Regions from separate parts of the Pseudomonas sp. GW823-FHT06B06 genome, predicted to be linked through region 3. Evidence: riboswitches for the same ligand, from Rfam matches in the RefSeq annotation. Region 3 holds a riboswitch; each other region holds the start of a gene.
What was found. A riboswitch is a leader RNA that binds a small molecule or an ion and turns the genes downstream of it on or off. The one in region 3 is predicted to bind cobalamin.

Region 1: it holds a riboswitch for cobalamin, as region 3 does, so the genes downstream of both, AC1Q8Q_RS17755 (ABC transporter substrate-binding protein) here and cobO (cob(I)yrinic acid a,c-diamide adenosyltransferase) in region 3, are expected to answer to the same signal.
Region 2: it holds a riboswitch for cobalamin, as region 3 does, so the genes downstream of both, cobW (cobalamin biosynthesis protein CobW) here and cobO (cob(I)yrinic acid a,c-diamide adenosyltransferase) in region 3, are expected to answer to the same signal.

The regions. Positions count from the first base shown of each region.
Region 1 covers NZ_JBXAHO010000018.1:17,023-26,704, reverse strand. The annotation lists gene AC1Q8Q_RS17785 (fimbria/pilus outer membrane usher protein) at 1-1,210, shown strand, start outside; gene AC1Q8Q_RS17780 (Csu type fimbrial protein) at 1,207-2,169, shown strand; gene AC1Q8Q_RS17775 (transporter) at 2,392-3,318, shown strand; partial or broken gene AC1Q8Q_RS17770 (agmatine deiminase family protein) at 3,343-3,600, opposite strand; gene AC1Q8Q_RS17765 (DUF6632 domain-containing protein) at 3,813-4,181, shown strand; gene AC1Q8Q_RS17760 (acetyltransferase domain-containing protein) at 4,373-5,539, shown strand; cobalamin riboswitch at 5,573-5,767, shown strand; gene AC1Q8Q_RS17755 (ABC transporter substrate-binding protein) at 5,914-6,927, shown strand; gene AC1Q8Q_RS17750 (FecCD family ABC transporter permease) at 6,924-7,940, shown strand; gene AC1Q8Q_RS17745 (ABC transporter ATP-binding protein) at 7,937-8,728, shown strand; gene AC1Q8Q_RS17740 (OprD family porin) at 8,750-9,682, shown strand, end outside.
Region 2 covers NZ_JBXAHO010000003.1:297,911-307,592, reverse strand. The annotation lists gene cobM (precorrin-4 C(11)-methyltransferase) at 1-476, opposite strand, end outside; gene AC1Q8Q_RS04385 (cobalamin biosynthesis protein) at 560-973, opposite strand; gene AC1Q8Q_RS04380 (CbtA family protein) at 970-1,674, opposite strand; gene AC1Q8Q_RS04375 (CbtB domain-containing protein) at 1,686-1,880, opposite strand; cobalamin riboswitch at 2,003-2,227, opposite strand; cobalamin riboswitch at 2,420-2,631, shown strand; gene cobW (cobalamin biosynthesis protein CobW) at 2,731-3,792, shown strand; gene cobN (cobaltochelatase subunit CobN) at 3,796-7,572, shown strand; gene AC1Q8Q_RS04360 (magnesium chelatase ATPase subunit I) at 7,715-8,713, shown strand; gene AC1Q8Q_RS04355 (VWA domain-containing protein) at 8,638-9,378, shown strand; gene AC1Q8Q_RS04350 (MFS transporter) at 9,518-9,682, opposite strand, start outside.
Region 3 covers NZ_JBXAHO010000019.1:23,039-32,720, reverse strand. The annotation lists gene AC1Q8Q_RS18445 (hypothetical protein) at 375-914, shown strand; gene msrA (peptide-methionine (S)-S-oxide reductase MsrA) at 919-1,425, opposite strand; gene AC1Q8Q_RS18435 (copper chaperone PCu(A)C) at 1,479-1,967, opposite strand; gene AC1Q8Q_RS18430 (SCO family protein) at 1,967-2,572, opposite strand; gene AC1Q8Q_RS18425 (YbdD/YjiX family protein) at 2,813-3,013, shown strand; gene AC1Q8Q_RS18420 (PQQ-dependent sugar dehydrogenase) at 4,129-5,442, opposite strand; gene AC1Q8Q_RS18415 (hypothetical protein) at 5,511-6,095, opposite strand; cobalamin riboswitch at 6,247-6,481, shown strand; gene cobO (cob(I)yrinic acid a,c-diamide adenosyltransferase) at 6,565-7,176, shown strand; gene AC1Q8Q_RS18405 (cobyrinic acid a,c-diamide synthase CobB) at 7,173-8,558, shown strand; gene bluB (5,6-dimethylbenzimidazole synthase) at 8,551-9,201, shown strand; gene cbiB (adenosylcobinamide-phosphate synthase CbiB) at 9,198-9,682, shown strand, end outside.

The sequences.
Region 1 (9,682 bases), on a different contig from region 3:
CGGCGTTGGCGGCAATGTGCGGCTGGGCAATTTCGGCGTGCTCAACAGCGCCGTCAGCCAAAGCCGTTTCGACGGGCAAACCGGCCAGCAACTGAGCCTCGGTTATCAATACAGCAGCCAGCGTTACAGCTTTTCCTGGCAGCGCCTGCAACGGCGTGATCAATATGCCGACCTGACCGTGGTCGACAGTCCGTACACCACCCTCAGCAAACGCAGCGAGCAGGCAACCCTGAGCGTCAATCTCGATACCTGGGGCAGCCTTGGCGCCGGCTATTTCGACGTGCGCGCGGCGGACGACTCGCGCACCCGCCTGCTTAACCTGACCTGGAGCAAACCGTTGTGGCGCAACACCAGTTTTTACCTGTCGGCCAACCGCGAAATCGGCGACAGCAACTGGGCGGTGCAGGCGCAACTGGTGATTCCGTTCGACCTGCGTGGCAGCCTGGCCATCGGCAGTGAACGCAGCAAGACCGGCCAATCGCAGCAGCGGGTCAACTACAGCCGTGCCGTGCCGACCGAGGGCGGGGTGGGCTTCAATCTCGGTTACGCCAAGGGTGACGGACCCGATTACCGGCAGGCCGACTTGACCTGGCGTTTGCAGTCGGTGCAGTTGCAGGCCGGGGTCTATGGCACCAGCGATGCACAAACCCGTTGGGCCGATGCCAGCGGTTCACTGGTGTGGATGGACCGCCAGGTGTTTGCCGCGAACCGTATCGACGATGCGTTTGTAGTGGTCAGCACCGACGGCTACGCCGATATTCCGGTGCGCTACGAAAACCAGCAGGTGGGCCAGACCGATCGCAACGGTCATTTGTTGGTACCGTGGAGCAGCGCCTACTACCGCGGCAAATACGAGATCGATCCGCTCAACCTGCCGGCTAACGTGCGCAGCCCGAACGTCGAGCAGCGCATTGCGGTGCGGCGTGGCAGCGGCTATCTGTTGGAGTTTCCGCTAAGCCGGGTGATCGCCGCGAGCATCGTGCTGGTGGACGTGCAGCAGCAGGATTTGCCCTTGGGCAGCGGTGTGTTGCATGAGCAGAGCGGCACGCAAACTGTGGTCGGTTGGGACGGCCTGGTGTACCTGGAAAACCTGCAGGCGCAGAACGATCTGCGGGTGACGCTGGGCGATGGCAAGACCTGCCACGTGCAGTTTGCCGCCGACCTGGCGCAGGACCAGATCCCGCTGATCGGGCCGCTGGTGTGCCGATGAAGTGGTTGATGCTGCTGGCGCTCTGTCTGCCGGCCCCCGCCTGGGCCTTGTGTTCGGTGGTCGGCACTACGCCAGTGGCCTTCGGCTTATTGAGTTCGATTGCCGTGCGCACCACCTCGCAACCCGGTTCCACGCTCAACGGCGGCTTGAGTTGCACCGGCTCGCTGTTGTCCTTGCTGAGCAGCAACGATCACTTCTGGGCCACGGTCACATCGACCCAGAGCGGTTTGCTCGGCCCCACCGGCGACGTCATCGGCTACACGATCTACGCCAACAACAGCACCAGCTACCCGCTAACCCGCGGCACCGCCTACGACTTCGCGCGCAACGGCATCATCGATGCACTTGGCCTGCTCGGTGGCACGGTCCCAAGAACCGTGCCCTTGTATTTCGGCACCACCCTTGGCAGCAACGTCGCGGCCGGGATCTATAGCGAAACGCTGAGCATTTTCTGGAACTGGAACTATTGCTCGGGCATCGGCGTTGGCGGCTTATGCCTTGGACGCGACATCAATAGCGGCACCACCACGTTGACGATCAACCTGACGGTTGCCAACGACTGCACCATCACCGCCCCGAACATCACCTTCGGCAGCGCGCCGGTGGTCAGTGCTTTCGCCCCGGTCACCGGGCAGACCATCAATCTGGCTTGTACCAAAGGCAGCGCCTACACGGTGGGACTGAGCGATGGGCAAAACCCGCTGGGTGTCGGCGGGCGACGACGGATGATCTCTAGCGGCAATTACCTGGCCTATGACATTTTCAAAAGTGCCGGCACGACCCGCTGGGGGAGCGTGGGCGTTGCACGTCGGGCCAGTTCGGACGCCGAGGTCAATCCCGGAAATGGACTGGGGACGGGGAGCCAGGTCTTCAATTACAACGCGAAGATCTACACCGATCAGGCGACACCGCCAGCGGGGACTTATCTGGACAGTGTGGTGCTGGATGTGGGGTTTTGATGTGGGTCCCGGATTTCGTGGATTTCACCCCGTTTTTCTGTAGGAGCGAGCATGATTACTTGACCAGTTCAGCATGCTCGCGATGGTCTTCAACGATAACGCGGGGGGGCTTGATACCCCGTGGCGGCCTCGGGTTTTTCGCGCGCATGCTCGCTCCTGCAGGGAAGTGCTACAACAATACATAGAACCCTGAAAATCCTGACAGGAAGCGAGCGAATGTGGATGAAACACAAACTCTGCATCGCCAGGCTGGCTCGGGTCGCATCCGCATCGCTCATCATGGTAGCCACCACTGCCGTCGCAGAGGATCTTGAACCCAGGTCCTACGCCAATACGCCGGTCGGTATCAATTTCCTGCTCCTGGGCTACAGCGATCTCCATGGCAACGTGACCGCCAACCCCTCCGTCCCCTTGCAGAATGCCAAACTCCACATCAAGACGGTCGTATTTGCCTTCGCCAGGTCCCTGGACGTCTGGGGCCGCTCCGGGAAGTTCGACATCGTCGTGCCTGAAGCCAGATTGACGGGCTCGGCCCTGTTTGCCGGTGAACCCAGGGAGCGAAATGTCACTGGGCTGATTGATCCAAGATTGCGCTTCTCGGTCAACTTGTGGGGCGCCCCGGCGATGTCCCTGGCTGAGTTCCCCAGCTATCAACAAGATGTGATTATCGGCGCCAGCCTGGCAATTACGGCGCCACTTGGCCAATACGACTCCAGCAGGCTGGTCAATCTCGGCAACAACCGCTGGTCATTCAAACCCGAACTTGGGGTTTCCAAGCGCCTGGGCCCCGTGACCCTGGAATTATCCGCTGCGGGAACCTTTTACACCGACAATAACCAGTACCTTGGTGACCGTACTTTTTCCCAGAACCCGATTTACCAGGCACAGGTGCATCTTATCTATGCCTTTAGTAACGGTGTCTGGGCCTCGCTGGATGGGACCTACTTCGCTGGCGGGAGTACCTCAGTCGATGGGATCGGTAACCACGACTTTCAGGAAAATACACGCTATGGGGGTACCCTCTCGCTGCCGTTGAACCGAAATAATTCGCTAAAGCTGTTTGCGAGTGAAGGTGCGCATACCCGTACCGGCAGTGAATACGATGCCGTTGGCATCGTCTGGCAGTATCGCTTCGGTGGAGGGCTTTGAATCTCAGGATTTACATAATCCAGACTAAACCGAAGGCTGGTGACTGGTCACACAGTGGATGCCGCCACCACCTGCGGCGATTGCGTCGATGTTGAGCTGCACCACCTCGCGGTCCGGGTAAAGTTCAGACAACAGGTCAAAGGCTTTCGTATCTGCTTCCTTATCACCGAACTGGGGCGCAATGACCGCACCATTGATCACGAAGTAATTGATGTAGCCGGCGGCGAAGTCTGGATTCTTTTTGCTGAATTTGTTCTGTCGTGGATTCGTCGATGGAGAGACTGGCAACTACCGATACCTGCTTGATGAACTCGCGGCGTGTCGACATGTATGTATCTCTCAATTCTGCTTCGGCATGCATGCTACGTCTGCAAAAACAGGTAAACAAACGATGTATTTTGCAGAGAATTGATTAGAGGTACTTATCAATATGCCCAAGTGCTGGCCGCAGCCTCAGCCTATTATTTAGAGCCAGCCCCGAAGAGGAGTCCGCCATGACCGTAGTCGATCGCCTCAGTTTTTTACGCGTCGCTCTAGTTTTGGCTGGCCTCGCGTGCCTTGCTCTCTACCCACTTATGTTGTTCTGGCCGTCCGGCTGGGCTTGGCACGTCGGTCACTCGGACTACCCGATGATGATCGTTGGCATCTACGCCACACTTGGCGTCTTCTTGATCCTGGCCGCACGTGATCCATTAGCCAATCTGAGCCTCATCTGGTTCACCGTGTGGTCTAGCGCTGTACATGGAGGCATCATGGCCGTCCAGGCGGTTACCCAGCCAGGGCAAATGGGGCACTTGGCAGGTGACGTGCCGGCGCTCTTCATCGTGGCGGTTGCCTTGGCCGTCTTGACGCCCCGCTCGTAATTGACCGCTAGTCTCCCGATTGGCCCTCGAGCCCGGCGCTGATCTCAACGAAGTCATCGCCAGCAAGCCGGCTCCTGCAAAGTTAAATAGCATTTCGCCCACACAATCAATTATTTATGTTACGTTATAACAACATAACGATTATCGGTTCTTAACCGACAGCATGACCCACCCCCTGCCTGCGACTTTCAATGACAAACCTTGTTCAAACCCCGCCCACCACCAGCCTGAACCAACGCCTGATATCCATAGATGCCCTCAGAGGCTTGGTGATCCTTCTGATGCTGCTGGATCATGTGCGCGAGACGTTCTTCCTGCACCGCCAGGTCACCGACCCGATGCTTGTCGACAGCACGGAGCCAACGTTGTTTTTCAGCCGCACCCTCGCACATTTGTGTGCGCCGGTGTTCGTTCTGCTCACTGGACTGTCGGCATTCCTGTACGGTGAAAAGCACCAGGGCACGCCGTCGATGTTCCTGTTCAAGCGTGGCCTGTTCCTGGTTGTGCTGGAATTCACCCTGGTGAATTTCGCCTGGACCTTTCAGTTCCCGCCTGCTGTGATCTACCTGCAGGTGATCTGGGCGATTGGTGTCAGCATGATTGCCCTCTCTGTATTGGCCTGGCTACCTCGGCCAATATTGTGTGTCCTGGGCCTGGCCATAGTCGGTTTGCACAACCTGCTCGATCCCCTGCACTTCCCGCCCGGATCGGCGCTGCACCTGCCTTGGGCGATTTTGCATGATCGCGGCTGGATCGAATTCTCCGACCACTTGCGCCTGCGCACCTCCTACCCCGTGCTGCCGTGGATCGGCGTCATCGCCCTGGGTTACTGCATCGGTCCGTGGTTCGCACGCTCTACCTCGTTCGCAATGCGTCAGCGTTATCTGTTGCTGACAGGTGCCTGTGCATTGATCGGTTTCATCGCCCTGCGCCTGGTCAACGGTTATGGCGAAGCGCAGTGGGTGGTTCATGAAAGCACGACAGAAACCCTCATGAGTTTCTTCAACATCACCAAGTACCCCCCTTCCCTGCTGTTCCTGTGCCTGACACTGGGCGTGGGGCTTTTACTGCTGCTTGGCTTCGAGCGGGCCCGGCAGCGCCAATGGATCAGCATCCTGGCGGTATTTGGCGCGGCACCGATGTTTTTCTACCTGCTCCATCTGTATGTGCTGAAAATGCTTTATCTGCTCAGCGCGGCATTTTTCGGCCTGAACCAGGGCGACTACTTCGGCTTCGACGGCATAGGTGCCGTATGGCTGATCGCCGTGCTCCTGGCGGCAACGCTGTATCCACCGGTGCGCTGGTTCGCCGCATTGAAGGCGCGTCGTCGCGATATCGCCTGGCTCAAATACTTCTGATCAGGCGATGGGTTCGCCTCGGGCGGCATGATCGACTACCATGCCGCCGCCGGTTCCCAAACGGGATTAATAGGGAATCCGTGATGCTGCCAACGCATCAAACGGAACTGCCCCCGCAACTGTAGGTGCCGAGCCTGCTCCTGAACTGCCACTGGGATCGATTCCCGGGAAGGCTGGAGCACGCCATGACGCATCAGTCAGGAGACCTGCCGGCCAAGCAACAAATCACTAACCGGCGGGGTGTCCGGGAAGGACATCTGCGCGGGCGTCACTCAGGTGATGGGCCTTGCACTGCTGTTTTCGGCAGCGCTCGATGATGTGTTTTCCAGACCTTGCACCCTGGCTGCGTGTACGGTTCAAATGGAGATTGCATCATGCTGTTGCCGCGCTTTTTCACCCTCGTCACCGGCCTGGGACTTTCTGCCCTCGCCTGTGCCTCCCCTACTCATTACCCGCTGACGATCGAGAACTGCGGCAGCACACTGACGTTCACGCACGCCCCTGTCCGGGCGGTGACTATCGGCCAGGCCGGCACCGAAATGCTCTTCGCCCTGGGACTCGGTGACAAACTGGTCGGCACTTCGCTGTGGTTCAATGATGTGCTGGGCAAATACAAGGGGCAAAACGACAGGATCGAACGCCTGGCCGATAACGAGCCGAGTTTCGAGTCGGTCATCGGCAAGCGCCCGGAACTGGTCGCTGTCGAACTTGAGTGGATGGTCGGCCCGCAAGGCGCAGTCGCTACCCGCGAGCAGTTTCACGAACTGCAGATTCCAACCTATCTCATGCCCTCGGACTGCGAATCCAAGGACAACCTGGTGGGGGCCGACGGCACCCGCCTGCAGCCGTTTCGCATTGACAGTCTCTACAGAAGCATTACCCAACTGGCCGAGATTTTTGATGTCCAGGCGCGCGGGCAGCAACTGAACGCGCAACTGCAGGCCAGCCTGGCCAAGTCCATTGCCGCGGTGCAAGGCAAAGACCTCACGCACACCAGCGCGCTGGTCTGGTTTTCCAGTGCCAGCCTGGACATCGATCCCTATGTCGCCGGGCACAAGGGCATCCCCGACTTCATGCTGGGCACCTTGGGCGTGCGCAATGTGGTGCAGTCCGACGAAGAGTGGCCAACCGTTGGCTGGGAAACCATCGCCAAGGCCAACCCGACATTCCTGGTCATCGCCCGCATGGATCGCCGGCGTTTCCCGGCTGACGACTATCAACGGAAACTGCAATTCCTGCGCAGCGATCCCGTGACCCGCAACATGGACGCGGTGAAAAACAACCGCATCATTATCCTCGACGCCATGGCCATGCAGGCCAGCTTGAGAATGTTCGACGGTCTCGAATCGCTGGCAACGGCCATCAACCGCTACGACCTGCCAAAATGACCGCGACGCTGATTCGCACTCTGCTTGCACTGGTGATGCTGCTCGTGGCCGTGATCGCCGGCGTGGCCATCGGTGAAACCCGCATCGAACCCGGCGTGGTGTTCCAGGTGTTGGCCAACAAACTGTGGATGGCCGGGTATGCCCTCGATCCTATCGATGAGGGCATTGTCTGGAACTACCGCCTGACTCGCGCGTTGGTGGCGGCGGCTTGCGGGGCGGGCCTGGCGACCTGCGGGGTGATCCTGCAATCGCTGCTGCGCAACCCGTTGGCCGATCCCTACCTGCTTGGCATTTCCGCGGGGGCCTCGACGGGTGCGGTGCTGGTGGCGTTGCTGGGCCTGGGTGCCGGAGCAATTTCGATGTCGGCCGGGGCGTTTGCCGGCGCCGTCGCCGCCTTCACCGTCGTGGTGTTGCTGGGCCGTGCCAGCGGTTCGCCCGGCAGTACCGGCCAGATCATCCTGGCGGGCATTGCCGGTTCACAACTGTTCAATGCGCTCACCGCGTTCCTGATCACCAAGTCGGCCAGTTCCGAACAGGCTCGCGGCATCATGTTCTGGCTACTGGGCAATCTCAGTGGCGTGCGCTGGCCCTCCGTGTGGCTGGCTGTACCGGTTGCGGTGGCCGGCCTGGCGGTTTGCCTGTGGCACCGGCGGGCACTGGATGCCTTCACCTTCGGCGCCGACTCCGCGGCCTCACTCGGCATCGCGGTACGTCCCGTGCAATTTCTGTTGATCAGTTGCGCCGCCCTGGTGACGGCGGTGATGGTGTCGATTGTCGGCTCTATCGGTTTCGTTGGACTGGTCATTCCCCACGCCGCCAGGCTGTTGCTGGGCACTCGGCATACCCGCCTGTTGCCGGCGAGTGCGCTGGGCGGTGCGGTGTTTCTGGTGGCCGCCGATGTGCTGTCGCGGACCTTGATCAAGGGCCAGGTGATTCCGGTCGGCGTGATTACCGCATTGGTCGGCGCGCCGGTGTTCGCGCTGATCCTGGTCGGTCGGAGGAATGCCCGATGAATGCGCTTGCGCCGGTTACCGACGAAACCGTGCTGAGTTGTTCCAGCCTCGAATTGCATATCCGCGAAGTTGAACTATTGCACCAGATTCACCTGGACATTCGTCGTGGCGAAACCCTGGGCCTTGTCGGGCCCAACGGCTCTGGAAAATCCACCCTGCTCAAACTGCTGGCCGGCGTGCGTGCGCCCAGCCGGGGAGCGGTCCATCTCAACGGCCAAGACCTCAAGGCCCTGTCCCGGCGAACCATCGCCCAAACCCTGGCGGTGGTTGAGCAGCAGGCCGACACCCTGGATGCGATCAGTGTGTTCGATGCCGTGGCCCTGGGCCGAACGCCGTGGTTGTCGGCCTTGAGTCCATGGTCGAAGGCGGACGAAGACATCGTCCATCAAGCCTTGCGCGACGTCGATGCGACGCATCTTTGCAGGCGCACGTGGCGTAGCCTCTCTGGCGGCGAGCGTCAGCGCGTGCATATCGCTCGCGCCCTGGCCCAGCGCCCGCAGATCCTGTTGCTGGACGAACCGACCAACCACCTGGATATCCAGCACCAGCTGGCGATTCTGCACGTTGTTCACGCATTGCCCGTGACCACCGTGATTGCCCTGCACGACCTCAACCAGGCACTCACCTGCGATCGTCTGGCGGTGCTGGAAAAAGGGCGCTTGGTGGCCCTTGGCAAGCCGCTTGAGGTGTTGACCCCGCGACGCCTGCTGGAGACTTTCGGGGTGCACGCGCACTACCTCATTGACCCCTTCGACGGCGCGCACATCCTGCGCTTGCGCTCATCCTGATTTGTTTGTGGACACCCCGGAATGCATACCCGATCAGCCATTCTCTTCGCCCTGGCAAGCCCTCTCGCACTCGCCGATTCAGTTCAATCGCAAGCCAAGGGATTTATCCAGGACAGCACCTGGAGCGTGCTCAATCGCACGGTTTACGACCATCGCGAGTACCTCAATGGCGCCCGCAATGGCGCTGCGCGTAATGCCTACAAACCGCGTGACGAGCGTAATGGCTACGCCGAAGAATGGGCCTACGGGCTGATGGCGACGGTGCAATCGGGCTTCACCCAGGGCTTGATCGGGGTGGGCATGGATGTCCATGCCTACCTCGGGGCACAACTCGACAGCGGCGGTGGCCGCGCAGGGAAAGCGCGATTGCTCGGTCTCGACAACCAGGGACATCCCAAGGATGCGTTCAGCCGCGGCGGTGCGGCACTCAAACTGCGCCGGTCATCGACCGTGCTGAGCTATGGCGAGCAGCGCGTGAAAACGCCGGTATTCAGTTCGTCCGATAGCCGCCTGCTCCCGGAGACCGCCACCGGGGTGTTTCTCACAAGCAGCGAGTTCGAGGCGCTGACGCTGGTAGCTGGACATTTCAGCGAAAGTACCGATCGGAACGCCAGCAGCCATGACCAGGGCTTTGTGGTCAACTACTCCAACGCCGTGAAAGGCAATGCCTTCGATCTCGCGGGCGTGGTCTTCACACCGGCAAAGAAGCTGACCGTCAGCGCCTATACATCGCGCTATGAAGACACCTGGAACCAGCATTACCTGGGTAGCACCTTCATCCAGCCGCTGGATGAAACCCGCGCGTTGTCGATCAACCTGAACCTGTACCGCACCACGGATGAGGGCAAGTCGCTGTCCGGCAGGATCGACAGCACGACCTGGAGCCTGATGTCCACTTACACCCAAGGCCCCCATGGCTTCAGCCTCGGCTATCAGAAGGTGGACGCCAACACA
Region 2 (9,682 bases), on a different contig from region 3:
ATGGTCGCCCCGTGTTGCGCCAGGCTGCCCAGTTCCTCGCCCGCGGGCATCCCGGTCTTGTCGGCGTAGCGTGTCAGGATCACGCTCTGCGAAACGTCCGGCAAGGTCAGTTCCGCGCCCAGAAGCGCAGCGCAGGCGGCCGTGGCGGTCACGCCGGGGACTATTTCAAAAGGGATGCCGAGTTCTCGCAGGTGGCGTATCTGCTCGCCTATTGCGCCATACAGGCTCGGGTCACCGGAATGCACGCGCGCCACGTCCTGGCCGTTGGCATGGGCCGTCTTGATCAGTTGAATGATCTGTTCCAGGTGCAGTTCGGCGCTGTTGACCACCTGTTCGGCGCAGTGCCCTTCCAACACGGCGGCGGGCACCAGCGAGCCGGCATAGATGATCACCGGGCAACTGCGAATCAACCGCTGGCCTTTGACGGTGATCAGTTCGGGATCGCCGGGACCTGCGCCAATGAAGTAGACCGTCATTAAGAATTCCTGTTGAAAAGGGACGCTGGGCAAGGCTTCAGATGAAGAATGCTCATGATCGAATGCGCAGATTATCGGGGATTTTACGCGGCGCCAGCCAATGCGAGGGTAGCCTGGGCATATTTTTGGCGTGGGATCAGCAATGTAGCCGGGCCGTTGGCCAGTTGCTCGGCCAGTGCCAGGGCGGCACTTTCCGCTACGCCATAGCACCCGGTGCGTTCAAAGGCGATGTCCGAATGATGGCTCAGTCGGGGTTGATAGCTCGCCAGTTGTTCACTGCTGAAATACATCATCTGTAACCCAAGCTGTTCGGCCAGTTCGTTCAGCGCCGGTTCGTCGCGCTTCAAGTCGATGCTGGCCAGGGCCTTGATCCGATGCAGTTCGATCTGGTGCGCCTGCAGTGCCTGGTCAAGCAGTGCCCGCAACGTGCTGACGGGGCAGCCACGCTGGCAGCCCAGGCCGACCACCAGGGTCGGCGCTGCGCTGAGGCCTGTCATGCGGGGTATTGACCATCGCTTTTGCGGCGGAACAACCAGGCACTGATCAGGCCCAGGGCCAGCCAGAACGCCATGTTGGTCAGCTGCGAAGCGATCTTGAACTGAGTTTCCAGTGCCTCTGGAGCGAGCATCGAGTGCACTTGCGGTTGCGGAGCGCCAATCACATGAGGCACCGCAAGGATCGCCACGCCAAGGACTTTCATCAGCCAGTGACGGCTGAACACGATCAGGGCGATACCGACAGCGGTGGAGGCGGCGGTGCCGATCCACCAGAGTTGGCGTTGCGCCAGATCGGCAGCCGCGGTGCCCGGCAACTCAGGTGGCAGGCCAAGCGTCGGCGCCAGCACAAATGTCGCGTAGCCAGCCAAGCCCCAGAGCAGGCCCTGGGAGGTTTTGGTCGGCGCGCGCAGGGTGTAGAGACCAGCGAGCATCAGGGCGAAACCAACCGCCACTACCAGGTTACCGCCAGTGGTCGACAGCACGCGCTGCCAGCCGTCTTCCGGTTCCCAGGCTTCGGCATCGTGGGTATGTGCGGCTACACCAGCGGCGTGTTCATGAACTTCAACCGCTGCTGGTCCTGATTGTTCGTAGGTTTCGGCCTGCAAAATCAGCGGTGAAACCCACAAGCTTTGCAGCAGGGTCAGCAGCAGGGCGGCCAGCAACCCGGTGAAACCTGCGGTTTGCGCAATACGCTTGATCATGTCGACAGGTCTCAATGGCACGGGAACGCGGAACTGTGGCGCGTATCGTGTGCGGCGTTGTGCACTGCTTCGATGTGCGAGAAACCGGCGAAATACACCAGGCTGGCGCCGAGGATTGACGCAAAAATCGCCGCGGTCAGGCGTTGGGACAGGGTAGTGGTGCTGCTGGCGGCATTGCTGTGGCCGGTGCTGCTGATAATCGACATGGCGCTTCCCTCTGTTCGGTCAGCGGGGAATAAGAGCGCAAGCAGAACTCCGCACGACCGAGCGCGCAGAAGTCCGAACAGCGCCCGCCCACCGCGGGTTTGTTGATTGAAGTGATGGTGATGGTCACTTTGTGTTGCGGGCCGGTCTCCGGGCTCACGAGGGGCGCAGGCGTTAGCCTGAACCTTCCAGCGTCACCTTCCCATGCCGCATTGGCACAGTGGATCTGACGCTTCACTCGCTTACCGTTGCGGGGGCAGCACCGGACTGACATGGCCTGAAGTAAAGCACATGATTCACCGGTTTCCCGTTTCACCCTGTGAAGGGCACCCGTAACAAGATGCGTAGGAGAGCATGGGCGGGGGGCGGGCGTCAATTGGCAAGGGTTCTCACTTGAACATCGAGTTGTTCCCTTCGAGCAAGCCCGCTCCCACATTTGACCGAGTTCCTTCAGGGCAGACCCTCAAGTGTGGGAGCGGGCTTGCTCGCGAAGGGCGCACCGCAGGAATCATGTGAACATTGACCCGCCCCGATACCATGCGTAGCCTTGCGCTTTCGAGGTTCTTCGGCGTTTGTCGAAGCTAAGAAGGGAACGCGGTCAATGCCGCGGCTGCCCCCGCAACTGTGAACGGTTCAGTTTCTGCCATGCCACTGCATGCGCCAGCCATGGCGCGCGCGGGAAGGCGCAGCAACCGCCAGTCCAACGACTGGCCAGCCGTCAGCCAGGAGACCTGCCTCGATACAGATTCTCACTACAACCGGGCGGGGTGATCCGGTGGCGAACGCTTCCTGCGCGCGTGTGCGTTGCCGGTTCTCGTCCCGTATGCCCGCCACCTTGCCAAAGGGCATCCGATGAAAACACTGGCCAAACTCCCCGTCACCATCGTCACCGGCTTCCTCGGCTCGGGCAAAACCACCTTGCTGCGGCACATGCTCGACAACGCCCAAGGCCGCCGCATCGCGGTGATCGTCAACGAGTTCGGCGAGCTGGGCATTGACGGCGAAATCCTCAAGCAGTGCTCTATCGGTTGCACCGAAGAAGAGGCCAACGGCCGTGTCTACGAACTGGCCAACGGCTGCCTGTGCTGCACCGTACAGGAAGAGTTCTTCCCGGTGATGCGCGAACTGGTGGCCCGTCGTGGCGACCTAGACCACATCCTGATCGAAACGTCCGGCCTGGCCCTGCCAAAACCTTTGGTCCAGGCCTTCCAGTGGCCGGAAATTCGCAGTGCCTGCACCGTAGACGCGGTGATCACCGTGGTCGATAGCCCGGCCGTCGCGGCTGGCACGTTCGCCGCGTTCCCGGATCAAGTCGACGCCATGCGCAAACTCGACCCGAACCTGGATCACGAATCGCCTTTGCACGAGCTGTTCGCCGACCAGTTGGCCAGCGCCGACCTGGTGATCCTCAACAAGGCCGACCTGATCAGCCCTGAAGACCTGGCACGCGTACGCCTGGAAGTCGCCGAGGAACTGCCGCCAGCGGTGAAAGTCATCGAAGCCAGTAGCGGGCGCCTGCCGCTGGACGTGCTGATCGGCCTCGGTGCCGGGTCCGAAGAACACATCGACAGCCGTCACAGCCATCACGATCACCACCATGAAGGCGAAGACGATCACGACCACGATGCCTTCGATTCGATCTCCATCGAACTGCCGGCATCCGACGAAAGCCTGCTGATGGATGCGCTGACCCAACTGGTGGTGCAGCACGGCATCCTGCGCGTCAAAGGTTTCGCCGCGGTCCCGAACAAACCGATGCGCCTGCTGATCCAGGGCGTGGGCACCCGATTCGACAAGCATTTCGACCGCCAGTGGAGCGCTGAAGAAGCACGCACCACCCGTCTGGTGTTGATTGGCCAGGCGCTGGACGCCACAACGCTCGAAGCGCAATTGCGCGCCGCGCTCAGCGTGTAACCCATGCACCTGCTCAGGACCCAGCCCGGCGGATTCGTGTCGGATGACAACATTGCCGACCTAGGGCAAACCCCCGCCGAGCTGGTTATCCTGTGCAGCGGCGACTCCAGCCTGGCGTTGCTTGCCGAAGCGGCGCAGCAGTTGCCCGACGACTACCCAAGCGTGCGCCTGGCCAACCCGATGCAGGTGCAGAACCATGCATCAGTTGATCTGTATGTCGACGAAGTCCTGCGCCACGCCAAGGTCATCCTGATTTCGCTGCACGGCGGCATTGCCTATTGGCGCTATGGCGTCGAGCGGTTGGTGGAGTTGTCGCAGCGGGGTGTACAGCTGATCCTGGTGCCGGGCGATGATCGACCGGACCCGGAGCTCAGTGATCTGAGTACCGTGGGTGCCGGAGATCGCGACCGGCTGTGGCAATTCCTGCGTCAGGGTGGCATGGGCAATGCCCTCGACTTTTTCCGTTGCCTGGCCAATCGTTGGCTCGATCGCGACTACGTCTGGGCCGAGCCGCACACCTTGCCGCGTACGGCGATTTACCACCCACAAAAAAGCCCTGCGGCGCTGAACGACTGGCGGGCCCAGTGGCAGAGCGGTCAGCCACTGGCGGCGGTGCTGTTCTATCGCTCGCATTTGCAAGCCGCGAATACCGCTTTCATTGATGTTTTCTGTCAGCGCTTGCAGGCGGCGGGGCTTAATCCGTTGCCAATTGCGCTGGCCAGCCTGAAAGAGCCTGGCTGCCTTGCCGTGGTCGAGGACTGGCTGGATGAAGTCGAGGCGGGGGTGATTCTCAATACCACCGGTTTCGCCCAATCCAGTCCGGAGGCACCGCACTTGCGGCCATTTCGCCGCAATATCCCGGTGATCCAGGCCATTTGCGCCCAAGACAATGAACCGGGTTGGCGAGCCAGCGAACAAGGCCTCGGCCCCCGCGATCTGGCGATGCACATTGCGCTGCCGGAAATGGACGGGCGCATCATCAGTCGGCCGATCAGCTTCAAGGACCTGGCCTGGCGCAGCGAGCGCAGTCAGTCCGACGTGGTCTGCTATCGCGCTCAGCCAGAACGCATGGACTTTGTCGCGCAACTGGCGCGGCGCTGGATCGATCTGGCGCGGTTGCCCAATGGCGAAAAACGCATAGCGCTGATTCTGGCAAATTACCCGACCCGTGATGGTCGGATAGGCAACGGCGTCGGGCTCGATACACCGGCTGCGGCTTTGAATATCCTGCGTGCGCTGCATAAAGAAGGCTATCCGCTGCCAGCCGATCTGCCTGCCAGCGGCACCGCGTTGATCCAGCAATTGTTGGGCGGTGTCAGCAACGACCTCGAAACCCTCGATCAACGCCCGTGCCAGCAAAGCCTGGCCATGGACGATTACCTGCTGATGTTCAACGCGTTGCCGCAAGTCAATCGCCAGGCCGTGCTGGAGCGCTGGGGCGAGCCCGACAGTGATCCGATGTGTCGTGGCGGGCGGATGATGATCGCCGGGTTGCGCTTTGGCCTGACCTTCGTTGGCATCCAACCGGCGCGGGGTTACCAGGTCGATCCAAGTGCGGTGTATCACGACCCGGACCTGGTGCCGCCCCATGGCTACCTGGCGTTCTATTTCTGGTTGCGCAATACCTACGGCGCCCACGGCGTGATCCATGTGGGCAAGCACGGCAACCTGGAATGGCTGCCGGGCAAGGGCGTAGGGTTGTCGGAGCACTGCTGGCCGGATGCGCTGCTCGGGCCGTTGCCGAACATCTATCCGTTCATCGTCAACGACCCGGGTGAAGGCGCCCAGGCCAAGCGCCGCACGCAAGCGGTGATCATCGACCACCTGATGCCGCCACTGACCCGCGCCGAGACCTACGGCCCGCTGCGTAATCTCGAGTTGCTGGCCGACGAATACTACGAAGCGCAATTGCTCGATCCACGGCGAGCGCGGGAACTGCAGCGCGACATCCTGCAATTGGTCCGGGACACCCACATCGACCGCGAGCTGCAACTGGACGATCAGCTCGATAGCGATGCCGATGCGGCGATCTGGCTGCCGCGCCTGGACACTTACCTGTGCGACTTGAAAGAGTCGCAGATCCGCGATGGCTTGCATGTTTTTGGCGAGTCACCGGCCGGAAGGCTGCGCATCGATACGTTGCTGGCGCTGCTGCGCATTCCCCGGGGCGATGGCCGTGGCGCGCAATCGAGTGTGCTGCGGGCCTTGGCCAAGGCGTTCGCGCTGGGCTTCGACCCACTGGATTGCGCGCTGGCCGAGCCGTGGAGCGGACCGCGTCCCGGCGAATTATTGTCGGTCAGCGGTGAACCCTGGCGCACCACGGGCGATACCCGCGAACGCCTCGAACTGTTCGCCGCACAGCTTATTTCACAGGTGTTGAATGCCCCCTGTGAGAACCTCCCAAAGGAGGCTTGCTGGACTGAAGTGAACGCTATCCTCGAGCATTTGGGCGAAGTGGTAGCACCCAGGCTGGATGCCTGTGGCCCCGCAGAAATGCGTGGCCTACTCGACGCCCTCGGCGGCCGGTTCGTCCCGGCAGGCCCCAGTGGCGCGCCGAGTCGCGGTCGCCTGGACGTGCTGCCCACCGGGCGCAACTTCTATTCGGTGGACGTACGCAACCTGCCCACCACCACCGCGTGGCGCATCGGTTTCCAGTCCGCCAACCTGATTCTCGAACGTCACCTGCAAGACCATGGTGATCATTTGCGTCAGCTCGGCCTGTCGGTCTGGGGCACTGCGACCATGCGCACCGGCGGCGACGATATCGCCCAGGCCATGGCGTTGATGGGCGTGCGACCGGTTTGGGCCACCGGCAGTCAACGGGTGGACGACTTTGAAATTCTGCCGCTGAGCCTGCTTGATCGTCCGCGGGTGGACGTGACCTTGCGTGTATCGGGTTTCTTCCGCGATGCCTTCGCCAACCTGATCCGCCTGTTCGATGCGGCCGTGCAAGCGGTCGCCGCGCTCGATGAGCCGGATGACTTGAATCCGCTGGCAGCCAAGGTGCGCGCCGAGCGTGAAGCGCTGTTGCAATCGGGACTGGATGAAGACGCGGCACGGCGGCAGGCCGGCTGGCGCATTTTCGGTGCCAAGCCTGGTGCGTATGGCGCAGGCGTGCAGGGCGCCATCGATGGTCGCCTGTGGCAAAGCCGCGAGGACCTGGCCGAGGTTTACCTGAATTGGGGTGGCTACGCGTACGGCGGGTCTGATGAAGGTACGGTGGCCCGTGAGCAGTTTTCCCAGCGCCTGAGCCAGGTACAGGCGGTGCTGCAAAACCAGGATAACCGCGAGCACGACCTGCTCGATTCCAATGATTACTACCAATTCCAGGGTGGCATGCTGGCTGCCGTGGAAAGCCTGAGTGGCGAGGCGGCGGCCAGTTATCACGGCGATCACAGCCAGCCGGACCTGCCGAAGATCCGCACCCTGAAGGAAGAACTGAACCGGGTGATCCGCTCCCGGGCGGCCAATCCAAAGTGGATCGACGGGGTCAAGCGGCACGGCTACAAAGGCGCATTCGAAATGGCCGCGACGGTGGACAATCTGTTCGCCTTCGACGCCACCACGCGGTTGATCGACGATCACCAGTACGCGTTGCTGGCCGATGCCTATCTACTTGACCCGGGCACTCGGGATTTCGTACGCGAGCATAACCCCCATGCCTTGCGCGACATGACCGAGCGTTTGCTCGAAGCGCAACAGCGGGGGATGTGGAAAGAACCGGGTTCGTATCGCGAGGCCTTGGAAAATTTGCTGCTGGATATAGAAGAAGACAGCTAGTGCAATACCCCTGTGGGAGCGAGCCTGCTCGCGAAGAGGCCAGCACAATCAACATTATCGTTGACTGACAAACCGCTTTCGCGAGCAGGCTCGCTCCCACAGGGGAACGTGTATTGACCCCGACCATGACTGAGTACTGATAATGACCGACACCCCCCATTTCCCGCTTTCCGCCGTGGTCGGCGCCGACGATTTGAAACTCGCGCTGTATCTGACCGCCATCGACCCGAAAATCGGTGGTGTGCTGATCGAAGGCCCGCGTGGCATGGCCAAGTCGACCCTGGCCCGTGGTCTTGCGGACCTGCTGGCCAGCGGTCAATTCGTCACCTTGCCCCTGGGGGCAACTGAAGAGCGCCTGGTCGGCACCCTCGACCTCGACGCGGCCCTGAGTGAAGGTCGGGCGCAATTTTCCCCCGGCGTGCTGGCCAAGGCTGACGGCGGCGTGCTCTATGTCGATGAAGTGAATCTGCTGCCGGATCACCTCGTCGATCTGCTGCTCGATGTGGCGGCCAGCGGCACTAATCTGGTTGAACGTGATGGTATTTCCCATCGGCATTCGGCGAAGTTCGTGCTAATCGGCACCATGAACCCGGAAGAGGGCGAGTTGCGCCCGCAACTGCTCGATCGTTTTGGCTTGAACGTCGCCCTCAGTGGCCACACCGCACCGACCGAACGCGGACAAATCATTCGTCGACGCCTCGATTTCGACAGTGATCCACAACAGTTCTGCGCCGAATGGGAGAGCCAGCAGCAGTCGTTGCGTGAGCGTTGCCAAACAGCGCGCAGTGCATTGGCGAACATTCCCCTTGACGACGAAGCGTTGGCGCAGATCACCGAGCGTTGCTTTGCCGCCGGTGTCGATGGCTTGCGCGCCGACCTGGTCTGGTTGCGCGCGGCGCGTGCCCATGCTGCCTGGCGCGGTGCAACAGCCATTGGCGAAGAGGATATCGACGCGGTCGCCGAATTTGCCTTGCGCCATCGTCGTCGCGAGCACACGCCATCGGCACCACAATCCAACAATTCCCCATCCAGCCAACAGCCCAACCCGAGCGAAGGCCAGGGCCAATGGGGCGAGATGCCCGCTCAAGTGTTGCCGGTCGGCGCGCGGCGAGAGGTGCCGAGCTGGCCAAAAAAGCCCTAGGCATTCGCCCTCGATCGGACGTGGGGGCGAATGCCAGACCTCGTGCAGGACGCCTCGATCACGGTAAACAGGGTAAACGTCACGCGTCCCATGGAGGCTCGATCAATTGGCCAGGCACGTTACTCAACGGAAGGCCACGCCAGCGCCAGGATGTCTTGTTCCAGCAGCGCACGCGCGCGGCGCATGAGCTGTGGCTGGTGATTGTCGACGCGTCGGCTTCGACCCGCCGCCACCAGGCATTGAGTGATGCCAAGGGCCTGTTGGCGCAATTGTTCGACGATGCCTACCGCCAGCGCGCGCGCCTGGCATTACTGACGGCCAGCGGTGCAGCGCCGAAGTGGCAGGTGCAGGGACTGAAGGCATCCAGCGGTTTGCGCCATTGGCTCGACGGACTTGGTGCGGGCGGCGGTACGCCGTTGCTGGCGGCGCTGGGTGATGCGGCACTGTGGCTTGCCGCGCGGCAAAAGCGCTTGCCGGCCGAACAGCAGCGCTTGCTGGTGATAACCGATGGCCGTTTGAAAGAGTGGCCGTCGTTGCCCGCACTCGAGTGTCCGGGGCTGGTGATCGACATCGAACGCGGGCCGATTCGCCTTGGGCGCAGCAAGGTGTTGGCGGCGCAGTTGCAAACCGGATATCGGCATATCGACGAGCTTGTTCTGGGGTAGGTGCTGTGTCGCCCTTATGGGCCTCATCGCGGGCAAGCCCGCTCCCACAGGTGAAATCTGTGCCTCACCGGGATCATGTGGGAGCGAGCCTGCTCGCGAAGGCGGCTGTACATTCAAAGATGAAATCGCCAGGTACGCGTCATTCAAGCGCCAGGGCAGTGCGGGGCGCTGGAATCGGATTGCGCATCAGTGTCCCGACCACCAGTGCGCCCAGCAACCCCGCCAGGCCCGCGACCCAAAGCAACAAACTGAACCCACCCACGAACGCCTGTCGCGCCAGTGGCTCGACCAGCGGCCGCGCAAC
Region 3 (9,682 bases):
GCCAAATGGGCATCTCCGGCACTGGCAAGCGAATTGCCAACGGGATGACCCACGGTATGCCTAGTCGGTTTCTGACTCCCGCGTTATCTTCTTATCAGGTCTCGACCGGCCAGACGGCACCGGCGTTAGATAAGGCTAGACCGCCCTTGGGCAGACGGCTAATAGCTGGAGTATTTGTAGCCGATAGGCGGAATCTTTCAAGGCGTCTTCGATTACTGTCGAGCACCGCTCAGTTCCTTCCCCCAAGGCAGCTGAAAGGGGGCAGGTAAGGGCGGCGACGGATTGATAGCTATTTGCCACATCAGCCGACCATTGGCATGGCGAACAGCGCCTTCCTGTGCCTTACTCGGGAATCGGTCCGGGGAGGGCAGTGGATGCGACATAGAGGCGCACAATTCTGGCTTTGGCTCAATAAACGCCTGCCCGTCAAAAGCTACGAAGACGTACTGGTGGACGGCAGGCAGATCGAGGTCCAGGCCCGCATTACCCCGCAGGGCATGACCCAGGTATTCATCGGGATCTACGCCGCCAATGGTTCTTCGATTTGCGAAGAATTTCATGACCGCAGCCTGCGCGAGCCGTTTGCGCTGGCGCTGCAGTGGGGTGGTCAGCGGGCCAGGGCGATTCTCCTGGAGACCCAGCCGTTCATTGCGCCCCATCGAGCCCAATTGACCTTGAGCACGATCATCACTGACGAAACGGTATTGGCCTTGCGTCGTCTGGAGATGAGCAAGTACGAGCGCTTGAAAATCATGGCCGACGATGCCCAGGCCGAATACACGGCGGCACTGTCGGCCATGCTCGAGCTGATGCGTTCACCCAAAGTCGATCCCCAAGTGTGGGATGAACACAGTGAACGGTTGCGCCAGGCCATTGATCGACGGGTCTGCGTACAACGCAGTTATCTGTCTTGATTCATTATTTACGTCTGGGCAGTGTCCAGTTCGGTCGTATGAAGTGGCAGGTGTAACCGTTAGGGTAATGCTCGAGGTAATCCTGATGCTCGGGCTCCGCTTCCCAGAATGGGCCGGCGGGGGCTATTTCCGTGACCACCTTGCCGGGCCAGAGGCCGGAGGCGTCAACGTCGGCCACGGTGTCTTCGGCGATGCGTTTCTGCTCGTCATCCAGGTAAAAGAGTGCCGAACGATAGCTCGTCCCCAGGTCATTGCCCTGGCGGTTTCTGGTGCTCGGGTCATGGATCTGGAAGAAAAACTCGAGGATCTGGCGATAGCTGATCTGCTCCGGGTCGAAGACGATTTCGATCGCTTCGGCGTGGGTGCCATGGTTGCGATAGGTGGCATTGGGTACATCGCCCCCCGAGTAACCGACACGCGTGGAAATCACCCCCGGGTAGCGTCGAAACAGGTCCTGCATGCCCCAGAAGCAGCCGCCAGCGAGGATGGCGGTTTCAGTGTTCGTCGTCATCAGTACGCACCTCCCATCAAAGAGCGGCCTCCATGGCGGAGGCCGTCAGACCCTCAATGCATCTTGCTGTGATCCATATTGCCATGATCCATCGTATTCAGTGCCTTTGCCGGCGCGTTCACCTGGATCGTTTCTTTCTCGCCCTTGGCGTTTTCCACGGTCAGGTTCAGGGGCACGCTATCGCCTTCCTTGATCTGGCCCGTCAGGTCCATGAGCATGACGTGGTAGCCATGGGGATCGAAGCTCACCGCCTTGCCGGCCGGCAATGCCACGGACTCGACCTGCTGCATGCTCATCACATCGTCCTTCATGCTCGACTGGTGAACCTGCACCGTCTTCGCCACGGGCGATTGCACGCTGAGCAGCTTGCTGTCGCTGTCGGCCTGCAAGGTCATGAAGGCGCCGCTCGAAGGCTGGCCGGCCACCGTCGCCCTGACCCAGGCATCGTTGACCCTGGTTTGCGCGGACACCTGCCACGCCATGCCGATCAGGGCCATTCCCAGTACAAGCTGTTTAAAGCTTGGTGCGCAAAACGAAGTCATCAGCAAACCTCCATGACGGTGAGCAGGTCTTCTGCGCACTCTTGAGCGGTAAGGGACGCGGACAGGCCGAGGCGCAAATTGCCCCGGGAGTCGAACACGAAGCTGGTCGCGGTATGGGACAGGGTGTAGGTGTCGCCGCTTGGGACTTTTTCGAAGAATACGCCGAACTCCTTGGCGGTGGCGGCGGTTTCTTCCAGGGTGCCGTACAGCGCCTCGAAACTCGGGTCGAAGGCCTTTACGTATTTGTCGAGCAACTCGGGTGTATCGCGCTCAGGGTCCAGGGTGATGAAGATCACTTGCAGGCGCTCGCCATCGCGGCCCATCAGTTTTTTCGCCTGGGCGGCGCGGGCCAGCGTAGTCGGGCAGACTGCGGGGCATTGGGTGAAGCCGAAGAAGATCATCGGCATCATGCCCTGGTAGCTGCCGAGCATCCGGGTTTCGCCCTCGGTGTCCTTGAGCTTGAAGGAGCGGCCCATGATCTTGTCGCTCAGGTCCTTGCCGTATTTGAACGACAGCTTGCTGCTGTCATCGCAGCCGGCGAGCAGGCCGAGGCTCAACAGGCTCATGCCTTGCAGGACTGTGCGGCGGGAATACAACGTACTCATGGAAAAAAGCTTCCTGTGTGCAACAGAGAAAACACAGTGCCTGACGGATCAGGCGAAAAAAAGCGCAGGGATGTTAACAAACTGTTGCCCGTTGGCGCTCAATCGATGGCCAGCCGGTCATGCGCCAAAAGGTCGCGGGGGCTTGAATACATGAAAATACAATTGGCCGGGAAGCGGACACATTGCAGATACATCAGTGGGGTTATATCGGGCTGTCCAAATCTCATCGAGAGCACTGCCATGATCCGCAAATTGCAGCAAGCCGCCAGTTTCCTTAGCCAGAGCGCGCGTTTGATGGTGGGCGTTCCTGATTACGACAACTATGTCGCACAGAGGGCGATCAGCCATCCGGGCGAGCCGGTGATGACCTACGAGGCGTTTTTCCGTGAGCGTCAGGACGCGCGTTTTGGGCGCGGGAAATGTAATACGCGGTGTTGCTGACGCTGCAAATTCCCCCGCGCCCCGAGGATGTACTCGATCTACTGTGGGAGCGGGCTTGCTCGCGAAGGCAGCCTGACAGCCGACCAATCTCTCGCGGCTGTACGCGATCCACTGTAGGAGCGAGCCTGCTCGCGATGGCGGCCTGACAGCGTACATATCCATTCCTGCGGTAACGGCCACCTAGGGTTTCGCTCTTACAGCGAGTCACTTGGAAAAACGGAACGCCGCCCGGCCCTAAGTAACCAAGGGCTCTTGCCCCTGGCGTTCGGTGCCTCGCTAATGCTCGGCATGCCCTCGCTCCGGTCCTGCTCCGTGGGCCCGCCGCGATGGGCCATCCATGGCCCAGCGCGGCTAAACCGGCATCCATGCCGGTTTACCCACTGCACAGAACCTCCACTCGGCCTCACGAGGGGGCAAGAAAATCAAAGGCCAAAGCAACAGCCAAAGCGAGGCGGCCTTACAGCCGACCTAATTGGGAGCCGTACGCGTTCCTCCTGTAGGAGCCAGCGGTGCGGCGGTCCGACTTGCCGGCGAACCAGGCGCTGCGGTGTGTCTGTTGTACCGTGTTATCGTTCTTCGCCGGCAAGCCTGGCTCCTACAAGGGGATTGGGGTGTTTGGAAAGGATTAGGTCGGCTCTCAGGCCGCCTCGCTTTTGTTTTTGATCTGGGTGCCCCGTTAACCACGATGGCCGAACGCAGGCATTGCGCAGTGGGGAAACCGGCAGGACGCCGGTTTAGCCGCGCTGGGCCAGGGATGGCCCATCGCGGCGACCCACGGAGCAATGCCGGAGAGAGGGCATGCCGAGCCCTAGCGAGGCACCGAGTGGTGGGGCAAAGCCTTTTGCTTACTTTTTGGCGTTTGAAAAAGTGAGTCGCCGTAAGGGCGAAACCATAAGTAGCCGTTACCGCAGCAACGGATATGTACTCAGAAAACAATCTCCCACAACAAGCTTCGATGCGGCATGGATCAACGTTGGTAGAGGCCCCGATGGACGTCGTCACAGGTTGACGGACAGACTCAGGGTGTGAGGGGGCAAGAAAATCAAGATCTAAAGCCAAGCAAAAGCCAAAGCCAAAGCAAAAGCCGACCGGTCGGCCTGTTTTTCAAGTGCAGGTTAATGAGCGGCCGACACCCGCCACACCTTATTCCCCACATCATCGGCCACCAGCAAGGCGCCTTGCTGATCGATCACCACGCCCACCGGCCGACCCATGGCTTTTTCCTCATCATTGAGGAACCCGGTGAGCACATCCACCGGTTGCCCGCTTGGCTTGCCACCGCTGAAGGGCACGAAAATCACTTTGTAACCGCTGTGCGGCTTGCGGTTCCAGGAGCCATGCTGGCCGATGAACGCGCCTTCCTTGAACTGCGCCGGCAACCTGTTGCCTTCGGCAAACGTCAGGCCAAGTGAAGCGGTGTGAGGCCCCACCGCATAGTCCGGGGCGATCGCCTTGGCCACCAGGTCCGGGTTTTGCGGGTCGACACGCTCGTCGACATGCTGGCCGTAATAACTGAATGGCCAGCCATAGAAGGCGCCGTCTTTCACCGAGGTGATGTAGTCCGGCACCAGGTCGCTGCCGATTTCGTCCCGCTCATTCACGGCCGTCCACAGCGCACCGCTTTGCGGCTCCCAGGCCATGCCGTTGGGGTTGCGCAGGCCTGAAGCGAAGATCCGGTGGTTGCCGGTGGCGCGATCCACTTCCCAGATCGCCGCGCGCCCTTGCTCCTGGTCCATGCCGTTTTCGCCGACGTTGCTGTTGGAGCCCACCGTGACATACAGCTTGCTGCCGTCCTTGCTGGCGATGACGTTTTTGGTCCAGTGGTGGTTCAGGGTGCCCCCTGGCAAGTCGACGACCTTGATCGGTTTGTTCTGGATTGCCGTGTCGCCGTTCTCATAATGGAAGCGCAACAGCCGGTCGGTGTCGGCCACGTACAGGTCATTGCCGACCAGGGTCATGCCGAAGGGCGAGTTGAGGTTTTCCAGGAATACCGTGCGGGTTTCGGCAACGCCATCGTGGTTGCCATCTCGCAGCAGGGTGATGCGGTTCGGGCTCGGCACGCCGGCACCGGCGCGCCCCATGACTTTCTTGGTGATCCAGCCCTTGATGCCTTTGTTGTCATCGGGTTTGGGCGGGGCATTGGTTTCGGCAACCAGCACGTCGCCATTGGGCAGCACATAAAGCCAGCGTGGATGATCGAGGTTCTCGGCAAATGCGCCGACATGAGTACCGCTGGCCGCGACGGGTTTTGCGCCGTCCGCCCAGCCAATGGCCGGGGCGATGTTCATTGTCGGGAACAGCGTCTTGTTCGGTTCCGGTAGCTTGGGGGACGGCCCGATGCCGTCGGTGACTTGCAAGCGGGCGGTTTCGCCACAGGCGACGAGCCCTCCCGCTAATGCGATGACGAAAACCAGCTCGGATGTGCGCATTGCTGACCTTCCCTATGAATGCAGTGACTTAAATCATAGAGAAGCGGCAAAGCCCGATGGTTCAACCTTTAGCCGCGAGCTTCCTTGAGCAACACGGCAATGCCTGGGTGATAGTGACCGGCTTCATTGCGCAATTTGCGATAGGCATAGGGGAAATACCAGGCCACGGCGCAGCAATGCTCCTTTTGCAGGTCATCGACCATGTCCTGGAGTTCCTCCGGGGTGGCGCCTTGCTGGCTCTTGTGGGGAGCGACGAACAGGCAGCCGATTCTCAGGTCGCTGGCGTAGCTGATTTTTTTCGCGTCACTGGTGATGTCCAGCAAGGCCTGGGTCAGGTTCAGGCTGTTAACGCGTGGCCAGCGCTGCGTGGCCTGCAGCCAGGCGCGATCTTCGGTGGTGGCGATAAACAGGTCGGCGCGGCCGTTGCGTTCGCCTTCTTCGGTCTGTTTGCGCGTGGGCGATTGTTGCAGTGTGACCATCTCAGCCATCCAAGCCGCGGCAGAAAGCAGGCCGAGGTTGGCTTTTTCATCGAGCCAGTAGGGTGTCTCGTTGTCGCCGCGAACGGCGTTATAACGATCGATACAGTCGAACCAGCGCTCCAGCACCGGACGCAGGAATTCCAGCTTCGGATTACTGATGATCATGCCTTGCATAGGGCTCACCTTATTATTGTGTTGTGAGATTGTGGCAAATTGATATCGCTGAAGTGAGTGTGACACAAGATTGACGTCATTTTATGAATGGTTGGCAGTTATTCGTTCCGGCACCCTGTCTTCAATTGACGCTCCACCCCCAACCCTCTAACCTTCGCCGCTTGTTTCAGGTGCTCTGTGGCTTGGGTCGACAGAGTGAAACAGGGAAGCCGGTGAGTGAGCGCTTCAGTCGATGAAGCCCTGCGATCCCGGCGCTGCCCCCGCAACGGTAAATGAGTGAAAACTGCGCTTGAAGCCACTGCGTCGATCCATCGATGCGGGAAGGCGCGCAGCGAGGCGTCACGCCGCTCATGAGCCCGGAGACCGGCCTGATCCATCCAAGCGGCATCACGGTGGGCGATGCCAGGCTTCTTGCCGTCTATTCTTGTGCCTGCCCGCCGTTAATCCTGCCTCAACGGAGAGCTCCCCCATGTCTGACAATCCTGATCGTGACGAACGTCACCTGGCGCGCATGCTGCGCAAAAAGGCCGTGATCGACGAACGCATCGCCAATTCCCCAAACGAATGTGGCCTGCTGCTGGTGCTGACCGGCAATGGCAAAGGCAAGAGCAGTTCGGCGTTCGGCATGCTGGCGCGTGCCATGGGGCATGGCATGCAGTGCGGCGTGGTGCAGTTCATCAAGGGGCGTAACAGCACCGGTGAAGAGCTGTTCTTCCGGCGCTTTCCCGAGCAGGTGCGTTTTCATGTGATGGGCGAGGGCTTCACCTGGGAAACACAGGATCGCCAGCGCGACATCGCGGCTGCCGAAGCGGCCTGGGCGGTGTCGCAGCAACTGCTGCGCGACCCGTCCATCGGCCTGGTGGTGCTGGACGAACTGAACATCGCCCTCAAGCACGGCTACCTCGATCTCGATCAGGTGCTCAGCGATTTGCAGGCGCGTCCGCCTATGCAGCACGTGGTGGTTACTGGTCGCGGCGCCAAGCCGCAGATGGTTGAACTGGCGGATACCGTCACTGAAATGGGCATGATCAAGCACGCCTTCCAGGCCGGTATCAAGGCGCAAAAAGGCGTGGAGCTGTGAACCAGCCTCGACGTTGCCCGGCGGTGCTGATTGCTGCGCCGGCGTCCGGCCAGGGCAAGACCACCGTGACCGCTGCGCTGGCCCGGTTGCATCGTAACCAGGGCCGTAAGGTTCGCGTGTTCAAGTGCGGCCCGGACTTTCTCGATCCGATGATCCTCGAACGCGCCAGCGGTGCGCCGGTGTATCAACTGGACATGTGGATGGTCGGCGAGCTGGACAGTCGCCGCCTGTTGTGGGAGGCCGCTGGCGACGCTGACCTGATCCTGATCGAAGGCGTCATGGGGCTGTTCGACGGTACGCCGTCCAGCGCTGACCTGGCGCGGCATTTCGGCGTGCCGGTGCTCGCTGTGATCGACGGCACCGCCATGGCCCAGACCTTCGGCGCACTGGCCCTGGGCCTGGCGCGTTATCAGCCGGACTTGCCGTTTGCCGGCGTGCTGGCCAACCGCGTGGGCACCCTGCGCCACGCGCAACTGCTCGAAGGCAGCCTGACCGAAGGCCTGCGCTGGTATGGCGCCTTGTCACGGGAGACCGGGATCGAATTGCCGAGTCGACACCTTGGCCTGGTGCAGGCCAGCGAGTTGAATGACCTGGATGTGCGCCTCGATGCGGCGGCCGAGGCCCTGGCCGGCAGTTGCGAAGTCGAACTGCCGCCGGCGGTGGAATTCGCCGCGCCCGATGTGGTGACAGTCGAGCCCTTGCTGGCTGGCGTGCGCATCGCCGTGGCCCGTGACGAAGCGTTTGCCTTTACCTATGGCGCCAGTCTCGATGTGCTGCGGGCGATGGGCGCCGAGCTGCGGTTTTTCTCGCCGATCCGTGATGCAGGTTTGCCAGAGGCCGACAGCCTGTACCTGCCGGGTGGCTATCCGGAATTGCACCACGTGGCATTGGCGCAGAACACTGCCATGCTCAGCGCCATCCGCGCCCACCACGCGGCAGGCAAACCCTTGCTGGCCGAATGCGGCGGCATGCTTTATTTGCTCGATTCGCTGACCGATGTCGAGGGCACTCGTGCCGAGCTGGTCGGCTTGTTGAAGGGCGACGCGGTGATGCAAAAGCGCCTTGCTGCATTGGCTCTGCAAGCGGTTGAGCTGCCGGAAGGTTCTTTGCGCGGGCATACCTATCACCATTCGTTGACCACGACCGAGCTTGTTCCGATTGCCCGTGGCCTGAGTCCTAACGGCGGGCGTGGGGCCGAAGCGGTTTATCGTGAGGGGCGGATGACGGCCTCTTACGTGCACTTTTATTTCCCGTCCAATCCATCAGCGATTGCCGCTTTGTTTGCGCCTGACTGGACGGACGCCTTCGCGAGCAGGCTCGCTCCCACAGGGGAACGCATATCAAATGTGGGAGCGAGCCTGCTCGCGAAGAGCCATGACTGACAACGCCTTCAGCCAGGCCGAACGCGACGCGGTCTACCGCGCCATCGGTGAACGCCGCGACATGCGTCACTTCGCCGGCGGCACGGTCGAGCCCGAGCTGCTGCGACGCCTGCTCGAAGCCGCGCATCAGGCCCCAAGTGTCGGCCTGATGCAGCCCTGGCGGTTCATCCGCATCAGCGATCGAGCCTTGCGTGGCCAGATCCAACAGCTGGTGGAGCAAGAACGTATCCGCACCGCCGAGGCCCTGGGTGAGCGCACCGACGAATTCATGCACCTCAAGGTCGAGGGCATCAACGATTGCGCCGAAGTGCTGGTCGCCGCGTTGATGGACGATCGCGAACGGCACATCTTCGGTCGTCGCACCCTGCCGGAAATGGACCTGGCCTCGTTGTCTTGCGCCATCCAGAACCTCTGGCTGGCGTCCCGCGCCGAAGGGCTGGGCATGGGCTGGGTCTCGCTGTTCGAACCGCAAGCCTTGGCGGACCTGCTGGGCCTGCCGCCTGGTGCCAAGCCCCTGGCCATTCTCTGCCTGGGACCGGTCAAGGCCTTCTATCCGGCGCCAATGCTGGTGCTCGAAGGCTGGGCGCAGGCGCGTCCGTTGAGTGAGCTGCTGTACGAAAATTATTGGGGAGTGAGTCAATGAGTGTGGCGTTGTTGAGTGTCGCCGCGGTAGCGCTGGATGCGCTGCTGGGTGAGCCCAAGCGCTGGCATCCGCTGGTGGCGTTTGGCCGTTTCGCCGAGCGCATCGAGCAACGTTTCAATGGTGGCGGTCGCGGCTGGCGCAGCCATGGGGTCACCGCGTGGGTGATCGCCGTAGTGCCGCTGACCCTGTTCGCCACGGCGCTCTCATGGGCGCCGTACGTCGGCTGGATCGTCGAGATTCTCGCGCTCTATTGCGCCCTGGGCATGTGCAGCCTCGGCGAGCACGTCACGCCGGTGGCCAAGGCCTTGCGCAGCGGTGACCTTGAAGAAGCGCGCCAACGCGTGAGTTATCTGGTCAGCCGCAAAACCAGTGATCTGGATGAAACCGCCGTGGCCCGTGCCGCCACCGAATCGGTGCTGGAAAACGGCAGCGACGCGGTGTTCGCCGCGCTGTTCTGGTTTGCCGTGGCCGGTGCGCCCGG